3 regions of the Streptomyces sp. NPDC012769 genome follow, and region 2 is predicted to be linked to each of the others. Evidence: riboswitches for the same ligand, from Rfam matches in the RefSeq annotation. Region 2 holds a riboswitch; each other region holds the start of a gene.

Region 1 (7,623 bases), on a different contig from region 2:
ATGATCGGCTTGAGGATGGGCAGGGTGACGTAGCGGAAGACGCCCCAGGCGCCGGCGCCGTCGAGGCGGGCGGCCTCCTCGAGTTCCTTGGGCACCTGGGTGAGGCCGGCGCTCAGGGTGATCACCACGAACGGCACGGCGCCCCAGACCACCAGGAGCATGATCACGGCCAGGCCCTGGGGGCCGCTGGCGAACCAGTTGTGGCCGATCATGTCGACGCCGGGGAGGCGGCTGAGCAGCCAATTGAGCACGCCGTAGTCGGCGTCGAAGATCCACTTGAAGATGGCGGTGGCGACGATGATCGGCATGCCCCAGCTCGCCACGAGCACGATGCTGATCAGCACCTTGACCCAGGTCGAGACGCGCTGGAGGAGCAGCGCGATCGCCATGCCGAGGACCATGGTGACGATCACGGCGCCGGCCGCGAAGAGCACGGTCCGCAGGACGACGGTCCAGAACTCGGCGTCGCCGAGGATCTTGGTGAAGTTCTCCAGGCCGGCCGACTCGGGCTCCTGGAAGCCCCACAGCTGCGGCTGGCCGAACTTCTGGAACGAGAGGGCCACCAGGCGCACGAACGGATAGCCGAGCACCAGCAGGAGCACGAGCAGGCATGGCGCGAGGAGCAGCCATGGGAGCCCGGCCCCGCCCTTGGACTTCCCGCTGCGTGGCGCGGGCGTACCGGCTCCGGAGCCGGATGGTGGCGATTGCCGCACCGGCGGCACCTTCGCGGTGGTTGTGTCTGCGGCACTCATCCCGTGCTCCTCAGCGGTCCCTCTCGTGGTACGGGCCGCGGGGCCCCGTCACGGTGACGGGGCCCCGCGCGTCAGGTCACTTGGTGTTGATGACCTTGTCGATCGCGGCGTCGGCGTCCTTGGCCGCCTGCTCGACCGACTTCTTGCCGTTGGCGATCTCGATGAGCATCGTCTTGAGGGTCTGGGCCTTCTCGACCTGGCCCCAGCCGGGGGCGGTCGGGACGAACCAGCTGGACTCGGCCGCGGTCGCCGGGACGGCGGTGGCCGGGTCGCTCTTCAGCGGGGCGAGGTCCGCCTTGTTGTTGGGCAGGTTGCCCTTGGCGACGAGGCCCTTCTGGCCCTCGGCGCCGGTGAAGGCGGCGATCCACTCGGCGGCGACGCCCTGCGCCTTGGACTTGACCGGGATGGCCAGGTCCGAGCCGCCGAGGAAGACCGGGAGGTTCTTGCCGGACGGGCCGGGCATGACGAAGTTCTCGAGCTTGTCCTTCAGCCCGCCGACCTTGTCGGTCTTCGGGTCGGCGGCGGTGGCGCCCTCCCAGCCGGCGGCGAACATCGTCGCGGAGTTGCCCTGGCCGAAGACGACGGGACGGTCGGACTCGTCCTTCGTCTTGTCGCCGTGCATGTACTTGTCGAGGATGTTCTTGTACTCGGTGAGGCCCTTGAGGGACTCGGGCGAGGAGAGGTTGGCCTTCCAGGTCTCGCCGTCCTGCTTGGCGATCGAGCCGCCGGCGTCGAAGACGAAGGACATCGCGGCGTACCAGTCCGGCGACGGCTGGTACCAGGCGCTGAACTTGTCGCCCTTCTTCTTCTGGATGGCGTCGAGCGCGGCGGTCAGCTCGGCCCAGGTCTTCGGGGCGGCCTTGACGCCCGCCTCGGCGGCGATGTCCTTGCGCCAGGTGCCCACGCGGCCACCGGCGTAGTAGGGGACGCCGTAGGTCTTGCCGTTGTAGGTGACCGAGTCCTTGAGGGCGTCGAGCCACTTGTCGGAGTTGTCGAACTTCGACGGGTCGACCTCGGCGAAGGCACCCTTGGCCATGTAGCTGATCATCTCGGAGTTGCCCATCTCGACAACGTCCGGGGCCTTGTCGGTCGCGAGCACCGCGTCGAGCTTGGTGTTCTTGTCCGGCCAGCCGTAGTACTCGTGCTTGATCTTGATGCCCGGGTGCTTCTTGGTCACCGCGTCGTCCGCGGCCTTGACCAGCTCGGGCCAGTTGTTCTGGGCGTCGACCGTCAGCCAGACGGTCAGCTCCTTGGCCTCGCCGGCCTTGTCGCCGCCCTTGTCGGAGCCCCCGCACGCCGCGATCGAAACCATCATGCCCGCGACGCCGATCGCCGCGATGAGCTTGCGCTTCACGCCACCCTCCTCAGGGATGCCTGCTCCCCCTGCCCACCGCGCGAAGACATACGTCGAGTAGTGCTCGTGGGGCTGGGACCTGGCCTTTAATGGTGTAGACCAGTACCCGGAGCTTGGCCTAGACCTTTAGGGGTGTCAAGGGTGTATAAGAAGGGCAGTCGGGTCCGTTATCGGACCGACACCTGAGGGAGGGCGACGACCCGTGACCGGTCCGTGCCACCATGTGAGCCGCGACAGACGGAGGAGCCGGTGACGGCAGCAGCACAGGAGTCGGGAAGGCAGGCCATGGCCACGGACGCGGGCACCACGGAGACAGAGGGCGGCGCAGCCACCCGCACCGCGCGCGTGCCCAAGTACTACCGACTGAAGCGGCACTTGCTCGACATGACGGAGACCCTGCCGCCCGGCACACCGGTCCCGCCCGAGCGCACCCTCGCCGCCGAGTTCGACACCTCGCGCACCACCGTGCGCCAGGCCCTGCAGGAGCTGGTCGTCGAGGGCCGGCTGGAGCGGATCCAGGGCAAGGGCACCTTCGTGGCCAAGCCCAAGGTCTCCCAGGCCCTCCAGCTCACCTCGTACACCGAGGACATGCGGGCCCAGGGCCTGGAGCCCACCTCGCAGCTGCTCGACATCGGCTACGTCACCGCCGACGACACCCTCGCCGGGCTGCTCGACATCTCCCCCGGTGGCCGGGTGCTGCGCATCGAGCGACTGCGCCTCGCCAGCGGTGAGCCGATGGCCATCGAGACCACGCACCTGTCCGCCAAGCGCTTCCCCGCGCTGCGGCGTTCCCTGGTGAAGTACACCTCGCTCTACACCGCGCTCGCCGAGGTGTACGACGTCCATCTCGCCGAGGCCGAGGAGACCATCGAGACCTCGCTCGCCACCCCGCGCGAGGCCGGGCTGCTGGGCACGGACGTGGGCCTGCCGATGCTGATGCTCTCCCGGCACTCCCTGGACGCCCAGGGCGAACCGGTCGAATGGGTGCGTTCGGTGTACCGCGGCGACCGCTACAAGTTCGTCGCCCGCCTCCAGCGCCCCAACGGCTGATCCGGCCTCTCCGACTGACGGTTGATCCGTTATACGGACAGGGGTTCCTCCCAGCGCGACCGTCCCCTAGATTTCCCCGTCATTACGAGGTGATCAGTGAGGGGACGGTTTCGCCATGTCAGAAGCGACACAAGGGAAACAACCGGTCATCACGCCGCTCAGGGTGGTGATCGCGCTCTGCCTCTTCGCGCCGTTCGTCGCGATGCTCTGGGTGAGCTCGTACGCGAAGGTGGACCCGGTCGTCATCGGGGTCCCGTTCTTCTACTGGTACCAGATGCTCTGGGTCGTGATCTCGACCGGCCTGACCATGGTCGCGTACGTCCTCTGGAAGCGCGACCAGCGCGCCCAGCGCGCCCGCAAGGGCGGTGACGCGCGATGAAGGACGGCGTGAACGGCGTCGCGCTCGGCGTCTTCCTCTTCTTCTTCCTGGCCGTCACGGTCATGGGCTTCCTGGCCGCCAAGTGGCGCAAGGCCGAGAACGAGAACAGCCTCGACGAATGGGGCCTCGGCGGCAGATCGTTCGGCACCTGGATCACCTGGTTCCTGCTCGGCGGCGACCTCTACACCGCGTACACCTTCGTGGCCGTCCCGGCGGCCATCTACGCGGCGGGCGCGGCCGGCTTCTTCGCCGTGCCGTACACCATCCTGGTCTACCCGCTGATCTTCACCTTCCTGCCCCGCCTGTGGTCGGTGTCCCACAAGCACGGCTACGTCACCACCTCCGACTTCGTCCGCGGCCGCTTCGGCTCCAAGGGCCTGTCGCTGGCGGTCGCCCTCACCGGCATCCTCGCCACCATGCCGTACATCGCGCTCCAGCTCGTCGGCATCCAGGCCGTCCTGGACGTGATGGGCGTCGGCGGCGGCGAGAACACCAACTGGTTCATCAAGGACCTGCCGCTGCTCATCGCCTTCGGTGTCCTCGCGGCCTACACCTACTCCTCCGGCCTGCGCGCCCCCGCGCTCATCGCCTTCGTCAAGGACACCCTGATCTACATCGTCATCGCGGTGGCGATCATCTACATCCCGATCAAGCTGGGCGGCTTCGACGAGATCTTCGCCCGGGCGAGCGAGGCGTACGCGCAGACCAACCCGGCCACCGGCAAGCCCAAGGGCGCGCTCGTGCCCGGCGACGCCGGCCAGTGGACGTACGCGACGCTGGCGCTCGGCTCGGCGCTCGCGCTGTTCATGTACCCGCACTCGATCACCGCGACGCTCTCCTCCCGGAGCCGCGAGGTGATCCGCCGCAACACCACGATCCTGCCGCTGTACTCGCTGATGCTGGGCCTGCTGGCACTGCTCGGCTTCATGGCCATCGCGGCCGGCGTGAAGGTGTCCAACGGCCAGCTCGCCATCCCGCAGCTCTTCGAGAACATGTTCCCGGACTGGTTCGCGGGCGTCGCCTTCGCCGCGATCGGCATCGGCGCGCTCGTGCCGGCCGCGATCATGTCGATCGCCGCGGCCAACCTCTTCACCCGCAACATCTACAAGGACTTCCTCAAGCCCGACGCGACCCCCGAGCAGGAGACCAAGGTCTCCAAGCTGGTCTCGCTGCTGGTGAAGGTCGGCGCGCTGGTCTTCGTCCTCACCATGGACAAGACCGTCGCCATCAACTTCCAGCTGCTCGGCGGCATCTGGATCCTGCAGACCTTCCCCGCCCTGGTCGGCGGCCTGTTCACCCGCTGGTTCCACCGCTGGGCGCTGCTCGCCGGCTGGGCCGTCGGCATGGTCTACGGCACCGCCGCCGCCTACGGGGTCGCGAGCCCGACCCAGAAGCACTTCGGCGGCTCCTCCGCCGAGATCCCGGGCATCGGCGAGATCGGCTACATCGGCCTCACCGCCTTCGTCCTCAACGTCGTCGTCACCGTCGTCCTCACCTTCGTCCTCAAGGCCGTCAAGGCGCCCGAAGGCGTCGACGAGACCCGGCCCGAGGACTACACGGCCGACGCCGGCGACAAGGGCGTCGTCACCGAGCTGCCGAAGGTCGGCGCCGGCCACTGACCGCGGCACACCCGTCGCTCCGCCCGCCCCCGGGAAACCGGGCGGCGGGCGGAGCCGTACCCGAGGGAGACTGCTGGGCATGGACTTCACGATCAGAGACGTACGGCCGGAGGAGCACGAGACCCTGGGGGAGATCACCGGCCGGGCCTATCTCGAGGACGGGCACCTCCTCCACGGCGAGGACGACTGGTACTTCGGACATCTGCGGAACGTGGCCGGCCGGGCCGAGGTCGCCGACGTGCTCGTGGCCGTGGACGACGCGGCCGGCACCATCCTGGGCGGCGTCACCTTCGTCCCGGCCCCCGGGGTGATGGGCGATCGCGCCCGCGCCGGGGAGACCGAGATCCGGATGCTGGCCGTCGACCACGCCGCCCGCGGCCGCGGCGTCGGCGAAGCGCTCGTCCGGGCCTGCGTCGACCGCGCCCGGGCCGTCCCGGGCTGCGAGAGGATCGTCCTGTCCACCCAGACCGGCATGCGTACCGCACACCGCATCTACGACCGTCTGGGCTTCCGGCACACGCCGGAACGGGACTGGTCCCCCATCCCCGATCGCCCCGAATTCCTGCTGCTCTGCTACACCCTGGAGTTGTAGCGAAGCAAACGACACACAACATGTGGGGGGTGCCGCAAGCGGCGCCCCCCACATGTATGCTCGTGCTCGCTGTCGTCGCAGGGGAATCCGGTGGAAATCCGGAACTGTCCCGCAACGGTGTACTTCATGCGCTTCCGTACGAAGTGAGTCCGAAGACCTGCCGACAGTGCGCCCGGTCCGTCCGTTCCGGGTGCCACAGACGTCCGGGCCTCGCGGAGTGGGCCGGTGGACGCGGTGCCGCCGTGCGTACGGCCGCCCGCCCTCCGCCTCCCCCCGCCCTGGCCCCGAGCCGAGCGAGGGAGAGCCCCCACGTGACCATCGCGCCCGCCGATCCGGCCGCAGCGATCGAGAGCGACGGACCCGGGACCGTACTCCTGCGGACCCTGACCGATCTCACCGCCGACCTCCGGGACACCGACCCCGGCCGGGTCGCCGCCGCCGCGCTGCGCGGCCGGCACGCCGGCTCGGACGAGGCGGAGCTGCGCGAGCTGGCCACCGAGGCCGCCGCCGGACTGATCGCGGAGGACCCCGCGTACTCCCGGCTGGCCGCCCGGCTGCTCACCCTCACCATCGCCGAAGAGGCCGCGGGCCAGGGCGCGGTGTCCTTCTCCGCCTCGGTCGCCGTCGGACACCGCGAGGGCCTGATCGCCGACCGCACCGCCGACTTCGTCGCGCTGCACGCCGCCCGGCTCGACGGGACGATCGACCCGGCCGCCGACGACCGCTTCGGCTACTTCGGCCTGCGCACCCTGTACTCCCGCTACCTGCTGCGCCACCCCCTCACCCGCAAGGTGATCGAGACCCCGCAGCACTTCATGCTCCGCGTCGCCTGCGGCCTCGCCGAGGACGACAGCGTGCGCGCCGTGGACGAGGTCGCGGCGCTGTACGGGCTGATGAGCCGGCTGGACTACCTGCCCTCCTCCCCCACCCTCTTCAACTCCGGCACCCGCCACCCGCAGATGTCCTCCTGCTACCTGCTGGACTCCCCGCAGGACGAGCTGGACTCCATCTACGACCGCTACCACCAGGTGGCGCGGCTGTCGAAGCACGCGGGCGGCATCGGCCTGTCCTACTCCCGCATCCGCGCCCGCGGTTCGCTGATCCGCGGCACCAACGGCCACTCCAACGGCATCGTCCCGTTCCTGAAGACCCTCGACGCCTCCGTCGCCGCCGTGAACCAGGGCGGCCGCCGCAAGGGCGCCGCCGCGGTCTACCTGGAGACCTGGCACGCGGACATCGAGGAGTTCCTGGAGCTCCGCGACAACACCGGCGAGGACGCCCGCCGGACGCACAACCTCAACCTGGCGCACTGGATCCCGGACGAGTTCATGCGCCGGGTCAACGCGGACGCCGAGTGGTCGCTGTTCTCCCCGGCCGACGTGCCCGAGCTGGTCGACCTGTACGGCGAGGAGTTCGACGCCGCCTACCGCAAGGCCGAGGCGGCGGGCCTGGCCCGCAAGACCATGCCGGCCCGCGACCTCTACGGCCGGATGATGCGGACCCTCGCGCAGACCGGCAACGGCTGGATGACGTTCAAGGACGCCTCCAACCGGACCGCGAACCAGACCGCCGAGCCCGGCACCGTCGTCCACTCCTCGAACCTCTGCACCGAGATCATCGAGGTCACGAACGACGGCGAGACGGCCGTGTGCAACCTCGGCTCGGTCAACCTGGGCGCGTTCGTGGACACCGCGACCGGCGACCTCGACTGGGAGCGGCTCGACGAGACCGTCCGCACCGCCGTCACCTTCCTCGACCGGGTCGTCGACATCAACTTCTACCCGACCGAGCAGGCCGGCCGCTCCAACGCCCGCTGGCGCCCGGTGGGCCTGGGCGCGATGGGCCTCCAGGACGTCTTCTTCAAGCTGAAGCTGCCC
Region 2 (7,623 bases):
CCCGGCGCCTAGTCCGGCTAGGGCTTCCGTCGGTTACGCCGAGCCGGGGCCCCTGCCTACCGTCGGCCCATGGAGACGACAGGCACGGACACCGGCACGGCCACGGCCACCGGCACCGGCAAACCCGCGGACACGGCCACCGGCACAGGCACGCCCATGGACACCACCGGAACCCTCGACGAGGCCCTGCAGCGGCTGCACGCGTCCGGGCCCGAGCGGCTCGGGCGGCTCACCAACCACGCGCCGATGGCCGTCGAGGCCCTCGCCGCGCACGGGCAGGCGCGCGCGGTGCACCGCTGGCTCGACCGGTACGCACCGAAGCTGGAGGAGTTCCCGGCCGGCGTCGCACCCGTCACGGCCGCCGACTGGCACGCGGCGCTGGGCGATCCGCGCCGGGCCGCCGACTGGATCGCCCACTTCGAGCGGGAGCTGGCCGAGCGGCCGTGGCGTGACGTGCTGGCGGAGTGGTGGCCCCGGCTGCTGCCCGGGATGTACGGCGGTTCGACGCACCCGGTGATCCGGGTGGGGCACGCGGTGCGCACCCTGTTGTCCGGCGAGCTCACCGGGCCGCGGCTGACGGAGCTGGCCCACGGTCTCGGCTACTGGGCCGCCCGCCACCGCCCGGTGACCGGCCTCACCCCGCTGCCCGGCGCCGGCAGCGCGGCCGACGCCCTCGACGCGGTGCCGCCCATCGCCGAGCAGGACGGCGGCTTCCCCGCCCGGCTGGGCCGCGTGACGCGGCTGCCGGTGTGGGCCGCCTCGGTCGACGACCCCGACACGGCGCACCGGCGCCTGGCCGAACTCGTCCGGGCGGCCACCCACCGTTACGCCACCCACGGCCACGGCGAGGAGACGATGCTGGTCCACGCGGCCACCGCCCCCAACGCCGTCCTGCGGACCCTCCCCGCGCTGCCCCGCGCCCTCTGGGTCCCCAGCCTGCGGGCCGCGTGGACCGCGTCGGCCGCCGTGACCGCGATGTACGCCCCGGCCGCGGGGATCGAACCCGCCCCGCCGGGATCCCTCACCGCCGACGAGGTCTTCGCCCGCGCCCTGTCCCACGGCGACGAGCACGTCATCAAGCTGACCGACACCGCCCTGGACGTGGGCGACGAGCGCGCCCTCTCCGCAGCCCTGCGCGCGATCGAGCTGAGCGCCCGCCCGGACTAGCCGCCCCGGCCGCCCCCGCTCAGGGAGCCGAGGACGCGCAGGTGGGGGCGGTCGTCGGGGCCGGGGTGGGTGACTTCGACGCGGACGCCGTAGACGTCGGCGACGCGTTCGGCGGTGAGCACCTCGCGCGGGGTGCCGGCGGCGGTCACGCGGCCGGCGGAGAGGACCACGAGCTGGTCGCAGTAGGCGGCGGCCAGGTTGAGGTCGTGGAGGGCGACGATCGTGGTGACGTCGAGGCCGGTGACCAGGTCGAGCAGGTCCAACTGGTGCTGGATGTCGAGGTGGTTGGTGGGCTCGTCGAGGAGCAGCTCGCGGGGTTCCTGGGCCAGGGCGCGGGCGATCTGGACGCGCTGGCGTTCGCCGCCGGACAGGGTGTGCCAGGGCTGGCCGGCGCGGTCCTCCAGGTCGGTGCGGCGCAGGGCGTCCCGTACCGCCCGCTCGTCGGCGGCCGAGGGGGCGGACCAGGCGCGGCGGTGCGGGATGCGGCCGAGGCGTACGACGTCGGCGACGGTCAGTTCGACGAGGGTGTCGGCCTGTTGCTCGACGACCGCGACCCGGCGGGCCACGTCGCGGCGGCGCAGCTCCGGCAGGGGCCGGCCGTCGAGGGTGACGACGCCGGAGGTGGGGGCGAGGACTCCGCTGAGCAGCCGCAGCAGGGTGGACTTGCCGGAGCCGTTGGGGCCGAGGAGCCCGGTGACGCCGCCGGGCGTGGGCGTGACGGTGACGCCGTCCAGGATCAGCCGGCCGGCGGTGGTGCGGGTGACACGTTCCGCGTGCAGGGTCATCGGTGGGCGCTCCTGCTCCGGTACAGGACGAGGACGAAGGCGGGGACGCCCACGAGGGAGGTGACGACGCCGACCGGTACCTCCTGGGGTTCGAGGACGGTACGGGCGAGGGTGTCGACCCAGACGAGGAAGACCGCGCCGCCGAGGGCCGCGGCCGGCAGCACCCGGCCGTGGCCCGAGCCGACCAGGGCGCGGGCGGCGTGCGGCAGGACGAGGCCGACGAAGCCGATGGCGCCCGCGGAGCTGACGAGGGCCGCGGTGAGCAGGGCGGTCGCGGTCAGCAGCACGAGCCGGGTGTGGGCGACGCGTACGCCGAGGGTGGCGGCGGCGTCCTGGCCGAACGCGAAGGCGTCGAGGGTACGGGTGTGGGCGAGGCAGACGGCCAGGGTGAGCGCGAGGACGGCGAGGCACAGCCACACGTCGGTCCAGCCGGCGCCGCTGAGCGAGCCGAGCAGCCAGAAGAGGACGCCCCGGGTCGTCTCGGCGTCGGCGGAGGTGACGACGACGAAGGAGGTGAGCGCGGAGAACAGCTGCATGGCGGCGACGCCGGACAGCACGACCCGGTCGGTGGTGCCGCCGAGGACGTGGCTGAGCAGCAGCATCGCGGCGAACGAGCAGACGGCGCCGGCGAACGCCCCGGCGGAGACGGAGACGGCTCCCCCTCCGACGCCGAGGACGACGACCACGACGGCGCCGGTCGAGGCGCCGGAGGAGACGCCGAGGACGAAGGGGTCGGCGAGCGGGTTGCGCAGCAGCGACTGCATCACCGCCCCGCAGAGCGCGAGCCCGGCGCCGCACACGGCGGCGAGGAGGGTACGGGGCAGCCGCAGGTTCCACACGATGCCGTCGCGGATGGGGCTGAGGCCGGACGGGGCGCCGCCGAGGTGGGCGGAGACGGCGGACCAGACGTCGGTGACGCCGATGTCGGCCGGTCCGATGGTGACGGCGACCGCGAGCGAGAGCATGAGCACGGCGCAGCCGGCGGCGGCGCGCAGGAGCGAGCCGCGCGGGGATGTCCGGTGCGGGAGTTCCCGGTGCGGAAGTGCCCGGCGCGGGAGCGAGCCGCGCGGAACCGTGCCGGTCACTTCGCGAGGCCGGAGGCGCGCAGGGCGGCGGCGACCTGTTCGATGCCCTCGACCGTGCGGATGGTGGGGTTCATGGCCTGGCCGCTGAGGAGCACGTACCTCTTGTTCCGTACGGCGTCCATCTTCTTCGTGACGGAGTCGGACTCCAGGAACGCGATCTTCTTGGCGGCGCTCTCCCCCGACTGTGCCTTGCGGGTGAGGTCGCCGATCACCAGGAGGTCGGGGTTCCGGTCGGCGACGGTCTCCCAGCCGATCTGGGGCCATTCCTCGGTGGTGTCGTCGAAGACGTTCTCGGTGCCGGTCGCGCGGGTGATGACGCCGGGCGCCCCGCAACAGCCCGCCAGGTAGGGCGAGTGCGCGTCGGAGAACCAGTAGAGGACGCTGACGCCGGCGCCGCGCAGGCCGGTGGTGGCCTTCGTCACCCGGGCCTTCAGTTCGGCGACGAGCCGCTCGCCGCGTTCCTCGACGCCGAACAGCCGGGCGAGGTCGCGCACCTCGCCGTAGACGGTCTCCATGGTGAGCGGGGTGGTGCGCCTGCCGTCGCCGCCACCGGAGTTGTCCTTGCCGAGGCAGTCGGACGGGGAGAGGTACGTGGGGACGCCGAGCTGCTCGAACTGCTCGCGGGTGGCGACGCCGCCCTTGCCGAGGGTGGAGGCGAAGGAGGCGGCCACGAAGTCGGGTTCGGTGTCGAGGACCTTCTCGAAGGAGGGGTTGTTCTCGGCGAGGCGGGGCACGGCGGCGGCGGGCTTCTCCAGGCCCTTCATGACCGGGTCGGTCCAGGTGGCGGTGCCCACCATGCGGTCGGCGAGGCCGAGGGCCAGCATGATCTCGGTGGTGCCCTGGTTGAGGGAGACGGCCCGGCGCGGCCCGCCGGGCGGGACCCGCACCGTCCGGCCGCAGTTCTCGAGGGAGCGGCTCTTCGCGTCGGCGGACGCGGCGCCGCCTCCGGTGCCGGTGGCGGTGTCGGAGTCCGTGGGGGCGCTGCCGCATGCGGTGAGGAGCAGGACCCCGCAGAGAAGCAGGGCGGCGGGGCGGGCGGGACGGTGAAGGGGCACGGCTGATCCTGGTCGTCGAGGGGCCTGTGCGCGAGGCCCGGTCCGTACGGTCCGCCAGCAGGTCTTCGGACTCGGGATCGCTCGGTCGGGGCGCCTTCCCGGCCCGATCGTCCCGGCCCAGTGGCGTCGTGCCCCGCCCGTCCCCCTCACCGCTGCGCGTCAGTTCCGGATTCGCACCGGATTCCCTGACCACCGTGCGTCACGCACGGGAGTTCGACTGGCCACCGCAAGCTACCACAGCCCAAGATCACGACCTGACGGTCCGGCACCCCGCCGCACCCCCGGCTCGCCGACGCCGCGACCCCGGCTCCCCCGTCCCTCACTCTCGCCCCACCCCTGCCGCACCCCTGCTTCCGGGTGCCCGCACGCATAGGGAACGCGGATCGGGGCACGTGCTGGGCGGAGGTGCGGTGATGGTCGACGCGCAGTTCGTGCCACGCCCCGACGCGGTTCCGGAGCCCCGTACGTACCGGCCCTCGTCGGGGACGGCGTGGGTGGTGCGCGAGCCCTCGCCGGAGCCGGGCGCGGTGGTCGTCCTGTCGGCGACCGGGGAGTTCGACGTGGAGACGGCCGGCTGCCTGCACGACGCGTTCGCCGACGCGCGGCTCGCCGAGCCGCGACTGGTCGTCCTCGACGTCTCCCAGGTCGGCTGCGGGGACTCCTCGTTCCTGCACGAGCTGGTGGCCGCGCACTTCGCCGACCACCGGTTGGTGCCGGCGGGGCCGTTCCCCCGGCGACTGCGTCGGCTGTTCGCGTTGACGGGGACACTGCGTCTCTTCACCATCGTCAAGGATCGCGCCGACCTGTGCTTCGCCTGATCATGGCGGTACCGCCGAGGACGGAAAGGAGCTGTGACCGCATGGGAGCCACGGAGGCAGCGGAGGACTTCGCGGGGCGGCTCGGCGTTCACGTCCTGGAGGGACGAAAACCCGGCACGGTCGTGCTGACTGTGACCGGCGAACTCGACCATGACACGGCGGCCCCCCTCAAGGAGGCGCTGGTGCGGCTCGACCGGTCCGGGCGCGTCGTCGTCGACTGCTCGGGCCTGCGGTTCTGCGACTCGACCGGTCTGAACGTACTGCTGAGGGCCCGGCTGCGGATGCTGGACGGCGGCGGGCGGCTCGACCTCGCCGGACTGCGCCCGCCGGTGGACCGGATGTTCGAGATAACGGGTGCGCGGGCGGTCTTCCGGGTGTACGAGAGCACCACCGCCGCCCTCGCGGACGCCCCGACAACAGACGGCTCACCAGCGGCGGAGGGATCATGAGGCGCGGGGACACCGCGGGGACCGGGAACACGGGTCACACCAGCCATACCAGCCACGACGGCTACAGCGGCCACAGCGGCCACGCCAGGGACTCCGGAGGCCTCGAAGGCGCGGGGAACCTCGCCCAGGGCCAGGTCCGGCGACTGCTGCTGCACGGCGCCGGCGGCGCGGTGACCCGCTGCCGGGACTTCACCGCGGCGGCACTCACCGACTGGGGCTGGCTGCCGGGGACGACGCCGGAGGAGCGGGAGCGCGCGGAGGACGTGCTGCTGATGGTGTCCGAGGTGGTGACCAACGCCTGTCTGCACGCCGGCGGACCGGAGCAACTGGTCCTGCGACAGTCCGAAGGGCATCTCCGGGTGGAGGTGTACGACGGGAATCCGGCCTCTCCCCGCTCCGACGTACCGCGCTCCCCCTCGCTGCCCGGCGGCCACGGTCTGATGGTGCTCGACCGGCTCGCCGGGGCGTGGGGCGCCGCGGCGAAGGACGACGGCGCCCCCGGCAAGGTGGTGTGGCTGGAGGTGGCCCTCCCGTCGGCGCCCCCGTGGGGGCGCGAGGACCGGCCGGGCGTTTGACCGGGCCCACAGGGGTAATCCGCAGCGCATGGTCATGGGAGAGGAGACCACCACCCGCCGATCGCTGCGGTACGAGCTGACGGAGGGGCCGGGTCTCGCGGCGGAGTGCCGCGACCTGACCCAGCGGGCCCTGGCCGCGTGGTTCGGCCGCGCGGGCGCGCGCGGGCGCGAACCGGTCGAGGACGTCCTGCTCCTGGTGTCCGAGGTCGTCACCAACGCCCGGACCCACGGCAGCGCTCCGTACGAGCTGTGCCTCGAAGGCCGTGACCGGGCGCTGTGGGTCCAGGTCAGCGACAGCAGCCCCGGCCGCCCGGTTCCGCGCGCCCCGCACCACGCCGGCCGGCCCTCGGGGCACGGGCTCTTCCTGCTCCAGCGGCTCTCGGCGCGCTGGGGTTCGGTGTCGCGGGGCCGCGGCGGCCAGACGGTGTGGTTCGAGGTGGACGTACTGCGTTAGCGGGCGGGGCCGGCGGACCGGCCGAATGCCGGGTGCCGGCCGCTCCGGAAGACCCGGTCCCGGGGCGGACCTAAAGTGGACGGGTAGGGCGCCCACCTGCGGACGAGGTCCTCCATGGCACAGCGCAGACCAGCACCCCGCGGCAGTCGCGGTCACGGCGGCGACGGCGGTCGTCGCGGCGACCACGCCCCCGGCGGCGGCAATGGGGGCGACCGGAGCGGATGGGGCGGCGACGGCACGGGCTCAGGCACCGGCTCCGGCACCGGCTCCCCGGCCGGCGAGGACGCCCTGCGCCGACTCCTCGCCGGGCTCACCGCCGTACGGGACGGAGATCTGTCGGTCCGGCTCACCGAGGGTTCCGACGGCGTCCTGGGCGAGATCGCGACGGTCTACAACGACATGGTCGACCGGCTCTCCCTCCTCACCTCGGAGGTCACCCGCGTCGCCGGCGAGGTGGGGGGGCAGGGACTGCTCGGCGGCCGGGTGCGCGAGCCCCTGGCGCGCGGGGCGTGGCGGGAGCTCACCAGCGGCGTGAACACGATGGCCGACAACCTGACCTCGCAGGTGCGCTCCATCGCCCAGGTGGCGACCGCCGTCGCCCGCGGCGACCTCACGCAGAAGATCCGGGTGGACGCGCGCGGCGAGATCCTGGAGCTGAAGGAGACCATCAACACCATGGTCGACCGGCTGTCCTCCTTCGCCGAGGAGGTCACCCGGGTGGCCCGCGAGGTCGGTACGGAGGGCCTGCTCGGCGGCCAGGCCCGGGTGGGCGGGGTCTCCGGCACCTGGAAGGACCTCACCGACAACGTCAACTCGATGGCCGACAACCTGACCAACCAGGTGCGCAACATCGCGCAGGTCACCACCTCGGTCGCCCAGGGCGATCTGACCAGCCGGATCGACGTGGCGGCCCGGGGCGAGATCCTGGAGCTGAAGACCACCATCAACACCATGGTCGACCAGCTGTCGTCGTTCGCGGCCGAGGTGACCCGGGTGGCCCGCGAGGTGGGCACGGAGGGGAAACTGGGCGGCCAGGCGGAGGTCGAGGGCGTCTCGGGGACCTGGGCGCGGCTGACCGAGAACGTCAACGAGCTGGCCGGGAACCTGACCCGCCAGGTGCGGGCGATCGCCGAGGTCACCAGCGCGGTCGCCGAGGGCGACCTGACCCGTTCCATCACCGTCGAGGCGCCCGGCGAGGTCGGCGAACTGCGCGACAACATCAACTCGATGGTCGA
Region 3 (7,623 bases), on a different contig from region 2:
CCGCGGATCCGGTCGCGCATCCCGGAGCTCGCCGCGGCGTGCAGGGCCATGGCGGCGCCGGTGCCCCAGCCGTGCAGGACGACGTTCGCGGCGCCGCGGCGGACGGCGTAGCGGACGGCGGCGTCGACGTCGCGCCACTCGGAGTCGCCGAGGTGTCCGAGCCCGTCGGGCGCGTCGGGCGCGCCGAGGTCGCCCCGGTAGGCGGGGACGAGGACGGGGATCTGCCGGCGGTGGAAGAAGGGGAGCAGGTTGAGCGGGTGCTCGCGGGTGGTGCCGAGGCCGTGCAGGGCGATCACCCAGGTGGCGCGCGCGCCGGGGACGACCCAGGCGGGCAGGCCGCCGAGCTCGCCGGGGATCTCGACCTCCTCGTAGGGCAGGCCGAGGGCGGTCTCGGGGGTGCCGCGGTGCAGCTGGGGGGTGAGGCGGACGCGGTCGCCGGGGGCGAGGGCACCGAGCTCGACGCGCTCGAGCCGGCGCACCACCGTGTCGGCGGTGTGCGGGACCCGGTCGAGGACGGGGCCGACGACGGCGTGCAGGCCGTCGGCCTCGATGCCGTACGTGCCCGGGCGCAGGGAGGCGAGGCTGCGGGTGAGGGTGATCCGACCGGGGCCCGTGGCGTGCACGGTGAGTCTGGGGTCTCCGGGGAAGGGCCGTCCGGACGGCACCCCGAGGGCGGCGTCGCTGGCGTACCGGCCGGCCGCCACCGCGGCCGCGCCGAGACCGATCACTGTGGTGACGGCCGCTGCCGTCGCTGTAGCCGGGCGCACGCTCCCAGTGTCCGCAGCCGGGCCCCGCCGTGCCACCGGGCGGCCCTTCCTTCGAGTGATGTGGGTCTCCCCGACGGGGTCCTCCGTGCGGCTGACGTCGTCCACGGGGCGATACGGGATGAGAGCGGGGGAAGCGGCACAGGTCGGCTCCGTACCGGAATCGCACGGATTACCCGGGGTCGCAGGGTGACCGCATCGTGGACAGGGGGGTCGCGAAGGGCGGAAACGGAATCTGCCGACACCGGTTCGGGACACCACGCCGCCCGACCCAGTTCACCTTCCGTTCACCCAGGTTGCCTACGTTCGGCTAGCCACTGACGTCAAACGATTGCCTGGGTAAATGGAACACATCACGCTGCTGCTCGCGATTGTGGTCGTGACAGCTCTCGTGTTCGATTTCACGAACGGTTTCCACGACACCGCCAACGCGATGGCGACGACCATCTCGACCGGTGCTCTCAAGCCCAAGACGGCGGTGGCCATGTCCGCCGTGCTGAACCTGGTCGGCGCGTTCCTGTCGGTGGAGGTCGCCAACACGATCTCCAAGGGACTGGTCAACGAGGAAGGCATCCAGCCCGAAGTCATCCTGGCCGCGCTCGTCGGCGCGATCCTGTGGAATCTGGTGACCTGGCTGGTCGGACTGCCCTCCAGCTCCTCCCACGCCCTGATGGGCGGCCTCATCGGCGCGACCGTCGCCTCCATCGGCGTCAGCGGTGTCAACGGCGGCGTCGTCGTCACCAAGGTGCTCCTGCCCGCGATCGCCGCCCCGCTGGTCGCCGGCCTGGCCGCGATGCTGGCCGCCCGCCTGACGTACCGCCTCGACCGGAACGCGGACGCCAAGACGACCGCGAAGGGCTACCGGGCCGGCCAGATCGCCTCCGCCGGTCTCGTCTCCCTCGCCCACGGCACCAACGACGCGCAGAAGACCATGGGCATCATCACCCTCGCCCTGGTCGCCGGCGGCACCATCGCCCCCGGCTCCAACCCGCCGGTCTGGGTCATCGTCTCCGCCGGTGTGGCGATCGCGCTCGGCACCTACCTCGGCGGCTGGCGCATCATCCGCACCATGGGCAAGGGCCTCACCGACCTCCAGCCGCAGCAGGGCTTCGCCGCCCAGACCAGCGCGGCCACGGTCATCCTGGCCTCCTCCAACCTGGGCTTCTCCCTCTCGACCACGCACTCCTGCTCCGGCGCCGTCATGGGCGCGGGCCTGGGCCGCAAGGGCGGTGTCGTCCGCTGGTCGACCGCCACCCGGATGTTCGTCGCCTGGGGCCTGACCCTGCCGGCCGCCGGTCTGGTCGGAGCCGGTGCCGAGTACGTGGCCCGCCAGGGCGACTGGGGCGTCTACACCGTCGCGACCTTCCTGGCCGCCTCCTGCCTCGCGATCTGGCTGATCTCCCGCCGCCAGGTGGTCGACCACACCAACGTCAACGACGTCGAGACCGACACCGAGCCCGCGGGCGTCGTCACCACCGCCATCGCGGCCGTCACCCCGCCGCCGGCCGGCTCCGTCGCCGCCGTCACGGACGAGGACCTCAAGGCCACCATCCCCGCGCCGGGCACGGCGGACCCGACCGCTCCCCCGGCCCCGGCCGCGGTCTGAGCAAGAGGAACAAGGAAGCAACCGCATGAAGATCGACTGGGCAGCTCTCGGCTCCGTCTTCGGAGTCAGCCTCGTGGCGACCGTCGCCCTCGTGGGCCTGTTCACCCTCGGCATCGTCGGCCTCTCCAAGCAGGAGCAGGCCGCCGCCCAGGGAGGCTCCGCCGCCCTGGCCCGCACCGGCGCCTACGCCTGCTTCGCCCTGTGCGCCGCCGCCGTGGCGTACGGCATCTATCTGATCGTCGCCTGACCCGGCGAACCGGACGACCTGACGGCCGGGCGGTCCGCACCTCGTGTGCGGGCCGCCCGGCCGCCGTGTTTGTGGTGCTTCGCACAGTGACCCGCCGCAGGTCAAGGGTGAGTTGACGGCTGTTCGCGGAGCGTGGTGGACTGCCGAGGCCAGTACGGCGGCAATGGAGAGGAAGCCCGGTGCGATTCCGGCGCGGTCCCGCCACTGTGACCGGCCCCGCGGGGCCGGGAGTCAGGAACTCTCGCCGCCGGTCACGTCGATCCAGGGCGCGGACCCTGAGTGAGGACACAGCGCCATGCCCGGCCGCCGCCCCAGACTTCCCGGCACCACCCGTGTCTACGCCTACGGAGCGGCCGCCGGCCTCGCCGTCGATCTGCTCCTCGGCGACCCCCGCCGCGGCCACCCCGTCGCCGCCTTCGGCCGGGCCGCCGCCGCGGTCGAGCAGCGCCTGCACCGCGACCACCGCGGACGCGGCGCCCTGCACACCGCCGTCTGCGCCGGCACCACCGTGGCGCTCGGCGCCCTCGCCGCCCGTACGGTACGCGGCCACCACGCCGCCTCCGTCGCCCTGACCGCCGCCTCCGTGTGGGCCGTCGTCGGCGGTACGACCCTGGGCCGCGAGGCCCGCGCGATCGGCGGCGCGCTCGCCGCCGGCGACCTGGAGGTGGCCCGCGAGCGGCTGCCCCATCTGTGCGGCCGCGACCCCCAGTCCCTGGACGGGCCCGCGATGGCCCGCGCGGTCGTCGAGTCGGTCGCCGAGAACACCTCGGACGCCGTCGTGGGCGCCCTCTTCTGGGGGGCGGTCGCGGGCGTGCCCGGCCTGCTCGGCTTCCGGGCGGTGAACACCCTGGACGCGATGGTCGGCCACAAGTCCCCCCGCTACCGGCGCTTCGGCTGGGCCTCGGCCCGCCTCGACGACCTCGCCGGCTGGCCGGGCGCCCGGCTCACCGCCGTGCTCGCCGGCGTGGCGGGCGGGAACCCCCGCGGCGCGCTGAGGGCCTGGCGGGCCGACGCCGGGAAGCACCCGAGCCCCAACGCGGGCCCGGTGGAGGCCTCCTTCGCGGGTGCGCTGGGCGTACGGCTCGGCGGCACCCTGTCGTACGGCGGACGGGTCGAGCACCGGCCCGTGCTCAACGGGGAGGGGCGGGCCGTCGAGGTGGCCGACATCGACCGGGCGGTACGGCTGTCCCGCCGGGTGACCTGGCTGACCCTGGCCGCCTGCGTGGGCGGCCGGATCCTGACGAACGCGGTGAAGCGGAGGTACGCATGAGGGGCGGGGGGCTGCTCGTCGCCGGGACCACGTCCGACGCGGGCAAGAGCGTCGTCACGGCCGGCATCTGCCGGTGGCTGGTCCGGCAGGGCATGAAGGTGGCGCCGTTCAAGGGCCAGAACATGTCCCTGAACTCCTTCGTCACGAGGGAGGGTGCCGAGATCGGGCGGGCACAGGCCATGCAGGCACAGGCCGCGCGGGTCGAGCCGACCGCCCTGATGAACCCGGTGCTCCTCAAGCCGGGCAGCGACCGCTCCAGCCAGGTCGTGCTCATGGGCAGGCCGATCGGCGAGCTCAGCGCCCGCGGCTACCACGGCGGGCGGCAGAAGGAGCTGTTCGAGCCGGTCCTCGCCTGCCTGGAGGAGCTGCGGAGCACGTACGACGCGGTGATCTGCGAAGGCGCCGGCAGTCCGGCCGAGATCAACCTGCGGCGCACGGACATCGTGAACATGGGCATCGCACGGGCGGCGAAGCTGCCCGTGGTCGTGGTCGGCGACATCGACCGGGGCGGGGTCTTCGCCCAGTTCTTCGGGACGACGGCGCTGCTCGCGCCCGAGGACCAGGCGCTGGTCGCCGGCTATCTGGTGAACAAGTTCCGGGGCGACGTGACCCTCCTCGAGCCGGGCCTCGACATGCTGCACGACCTGACCGGCCGCCGTACGTTCGGCGTCCTGCCGTACGCGCACGGGCTCGGCATCGACGAGGAGGACGGCCTGCGGGTCTCGCTGCGGGGCGCGGTGCGCGAGTCCGTCGTGGCGCCGCCGCTCGGCGCGGACGTGCTGCGGGTCGCCGTGTGCGCCGTACCGCTGATGTCCAACTTCACCGACGTGGACGCGCTCGCCGCCGAGCCGGGGGTCGTGGTGCGGTTCGTCGACCGCCCCGAGGAGCTCGTCGACGCCGACCTCGTCGTCGTCCCCGGCACCCGGGGCACGGTGAAGGCGCTGGCCTGGCTGCGCGAGCGGGGTCTCGCCGACGCCCTGGCCCGGCGCGCCGCCGAGGGCCGTCCCGTGCTCGGCATCTGCGGCGGCTTCCAGGCGCTCGGCGAGCGCATCGACGACGAGGTCGAGTCCAGGGCCGGCACGGTCGACGGGCTCGGCCTGCTGCCCGTACGGGTGCGGTTCGCGCCCGGGAAGACGCTGGCCCGACCGGTCGGCGAGGCGCTCGGCGAGCGGGTCGAGGGCTACGAGATCCACCACGGCGTGGCCGAGATGCTGGGCGGTGAGCCGTTCCTCGACGGCTGCCGCGTCGGCGCGGTGTGGGGGACCCACTGGCACGGCTCCCTGGAGTCCGACGGCTTCCGGCGGGCGTTCCTGCGGGAGGTCGCGGCGGCCGCGGGCCGCCGCTTCGTCCCGGCCCCGGACACCTCGTTCGGCGCGCTGCGCGAGGAGCAGCTCGACCGCCTCGGCGACCTGATCGAGGAACACGCGGACACGGACGCGCTGCTGCGGCTGATCGAGAAGGGCGCGCCGCAGGGGCTGCCGTTCGTGCCGCCGGGTGCGCCGTGAGGGGGCGGCCGCGCCGTGCGGCGCGGTCCGTGCATTGTCAGCGAAGTGGACTCGAGGGAAGGAAGACCCGATGAGCACCCGGTATCCGTTCACCGCCGTCGTCGGCATGGACGACCTGCGGCTGGCGTTGCTGCTGAACGCCGTCAGCCCGGCGGTGGGCGGCGTCCTCGTCCGGGGCGAGAAGGGCACGGCGAAGTCCACGGCCGTCCGCGCGCTCGCGGAGCTGCTGCCGGAGGTCGCCGTGGCCGCGGACTGCCGGTTCAGCTGTGATCCGGCCGCGCCGGACCCGGGCTGTCCGGACGGACCGCACCGCGACGGCGCCCGGCAGGCCCGGCCCGCGCGGATGGTCGAGCTGCCCGTCGGCGCGTCCGAGGACCGGCTCGTCGGGGCGCTGGACATCGAGAAGGCACTGGCGGAGGGCGTGAAGGCCTTCGAGCCGGGGCTCCTTGCCGCCGCGCACCGGGGGATCCTGTACGTCGACGAGGTCAACCTGCTCCACGACCACCTCATCGACCTGCTGCTCGACGCCGCCGCCATGGGCTCCTCCTACGTGGAGCGCGAGGGCGTCTCCGTACGGCACGCGGCCCGTTTCCTGCTGGTCGGCACGATGAACCCGGAGGAGGGCGAGCTGCGGCCGCAGCTGCTCGACCGGTTCGGGCTGACCGTGGAAGTGGCGGCCTCGCGTGAGCCCGAGCAGCGGGTGGAGGTCGTGCGGCGGCGGCTCGCGTTCGAGGACGACCCGGCCGCTTTCGCCGCGCGCTGGGCGGGCGAGGAGGCCGCGCTGCGCGAACGCATCGTCACGGCTCGGGCGTTGCTGCCGCAGGTGGTCCTCGGGGACGCCGCGCTGCTCCAGATCGCCGCGACCTGCGCCGCGTTCGAGGTCGACGGCATGCGCGCCGACATCGTGATGGCCCGGACCGCGACGGCGCTCGCCGCGTGGGCGGGGCGCACGGAGGTCACCTCGGAGGACGTGCGCCAGGCGGCCCTGCTGGCCCTCCCCCATCGGCGGCGCCGCAACCCCTTCGACGCGCCGGGCCTCGACGAGGACAAACTCGACGAGACCCTGGAGCAGTTCAAGGGCGAGGAGCCGGACGAGGACCCGGAGCCGGACGGCCCCGGGGACGGCGGGCCCGGTGGCGGCGGCGGTGGCGGGATCCCGCCGCAGGGCGAGGGGCCGGCCCCCGAGAGCGACGGCGCGGCGCCCGAGGAGGCCCCGGCACCGGCCCCGCGGGGCGGCGGCTCCGGAGCCGGTGAGCGCGCCGCGGTGAAGGCCGGTGAGCCGTTCCGTACGAAGATGCTGAGCGTGCCCGGTCTCGGCGAGGGTGCCGCCGGGCGCCGCTCCCGGGCCAGGACCGCGCACGGCAGGACGACCGGCGCCACCCGGCCCCGGGGCGCGCTGACGAAGCTGCACCTGGCAGCGACGGTCCAGGCCGCCGCCCCGCACCAGAAGGCGCGCGGCCGCAGCGGCCGGGGACTCGTGGTGCGCCGGGACGATCTGCGGCAGGCGACCCGGGAGGGCCGGGAGGGCAACCTGGTCCTGTTCGTGGTGGACGCTTCGGGTTCGATGGCGGCGCGGCAGCGGATGAGCGCGGTCAAGGGCGCGGTGCTGTCGCTGCTGCTTGACGCCTACCAGCGGCGCGACAAGGTCGGTCTGGTGACCTTCCGTGGCCGGGACGCCGAGGTCGCGCTGCCGCCGACCTCGTCCGTGGACGCCGCCGCCGCGCGGCTCGAGCAGCTGCCGACGGGCGGGCGCACCCCGCTGTCGGCGGGGCTGCTGAAGGCCCATGACGTGCTGCGGGTGGAGCGCCTTCGGGACCCCTCGCGGCGTCCGCTGCTGGTGGTGGTGACCGACGGCCGGGCGACCGGGGGCGGCGCGGACCCGGTGGCGCTCGCCGCCCGTGCCGCGCGGCTGCACGCCGCCGACGGCACGGCCGCGGTGGTGGTGGACTGCGAGACCGGGCCGGTGCGGCTGGGTCTCGCCGGGAACCTCGCCCGTGATCTGGGCGGGACCGCCGTGACGCTGGACGAGCTGCGCGCCGACTCGATCGCCGGGCTCGTCAGGAACGTACAAGGCAACAGCTCTACGAGGAGGGCCGCATAGTGCCGCAGGGACAGCCGACCGTCGTTCCGGACGACGGACTGACCACCCGTCAGCGTCGTAACCGCGCGCTGGTGATGGTGCACACGGGCGTCGGGAAGGGGAAGTCGACCGCCGCCTTCGGCATGGCGCT

The links. Region 2 has a riboswitch for cobalamin ahead of ACFY7C_RS06905 (ABC transporter substrate-binding protein). Riboswitches for the same ligand answer to the same signal wherever they lie in the genome.
Region 1: another riboswitch for cobalamin. It lies ahead of ACFY7C_RS22650 (ribonucleoside-diphosphate reductase subunit alpha); the one in region 2 lies ahead of ACFY7C_RS06905 (ABC transporter substrate-binding protein).
Region 3: another riboswitch for cobalamin. It lies ahead of ACFY7C_RS15010 (cobalamin biosynthesis protein); the one in region 2 lies ahead of ACFY7C_RS06905 (ABC transporter substrate-binding protein).

The regions. Positions count from the first base shown of each region.
Region 1 covers NZ_JBIBCP010000004.1:293,488-301,110, reverse strand. Annotated here, with positions in the region: gene ACFY7C_RS22680 (carbohydrate ABC transporter permease) at 1-752, opposite strand, end outside; gene ACFY7C_RS22675 (extracellular solute-binding protein) at 829-2,106, opposite strand; gene ACFY7C_RS22670 (GntR family transcriptional regulator) at 2,392-3,156, shown strand; gene ACFY7C_RS22665 (DUF3311 domain-containing protein) at 3,272-3,535, shown strand; gene mctP (monocarboxylate uptake permease MctP) at 3,532-5,154, shown strand; gene ACFY7C_RS22655 (GNAT family N-acetyltransferase) at 5,234-5,746, shown strand; cobalamin riboswitch at 5,786-5,926, shown strand; gene ACFY7C_RS22650 (ribonucleoside-diphosphate reductase subunit alpha) at 6,058-7,623, shown strand, end outside.
Region 2 covers NZ_JBIBCP010000001.1:1,537,025-1,544,647, forward strand. Annotated here, with positions in the region: gene ACFY7C_RS06890 (questin oxidase family protein) at 157-1,167, shown strand; gene ACFY7C_RS06895 (ABC transporter ATP-binding protein) at 1,164-1,952, opposite strand; gene ACFY7C_RS06900 (FecCD family ABC transporter permease) at 1,949-2,917, opposite strand; gene ACFY7C_RS06905 (ABC transporter substrate-binding protein) at 3,034-4,092, opposite strand; cobalamin riboswitch at 4,131-4,329, opposite strand; gene ACFY7C_RS06910 (STAS domain-containing protein) at 4,506-4,910, shown strand; gene ACFY7C_RS06915 (STAS domain-containing protein) at 4,952-5,359, shown strand; gene ACFY7C_RS06920 (ATP-binding protein) at 5,356-5,934, shown strand; gene ACFY7C_RS06925 (ATP-binding protein) at 5,969-6,388, shown strand; gene ACFY7C_RS06930 (HAMP domain-containing protein) at 6,503-7,623, shown strand, end outside.
Region 3 covers NZ_JBIBCP010000002.1:1,309,704-1,317,326, reverse strand. Annotated here, with positions in the region: gene ACFY7C_RS15025 (alpha/beta hydrolase) at 1-767, opposite strand, end outside; gene ACFY7C_RS15020 (anion permease) at 1,108-2,370, shown strand; gene ACFY7C_RS15015 (hypothetical protein) at 2,396-2,617, shown strand; cobalamin riboswitch at 2,745-2,878, shown strand; gene ACFY7C_RS15010 (cobalamin biosynthesis protein) at 2,913-3,887, shown strand; gene ACFY7C_RS15005 (cobyric acid synthase) at 3,884-5,392, shown strand; gene ACFY7C_RS15000 (putative cobaltochelatase) at 5,463-7,493, shown strand; gene cobO (cob(I)yrinic acid a,c-diamide adenosyltransferase) at 7,493-7,623, shown strand, end outside.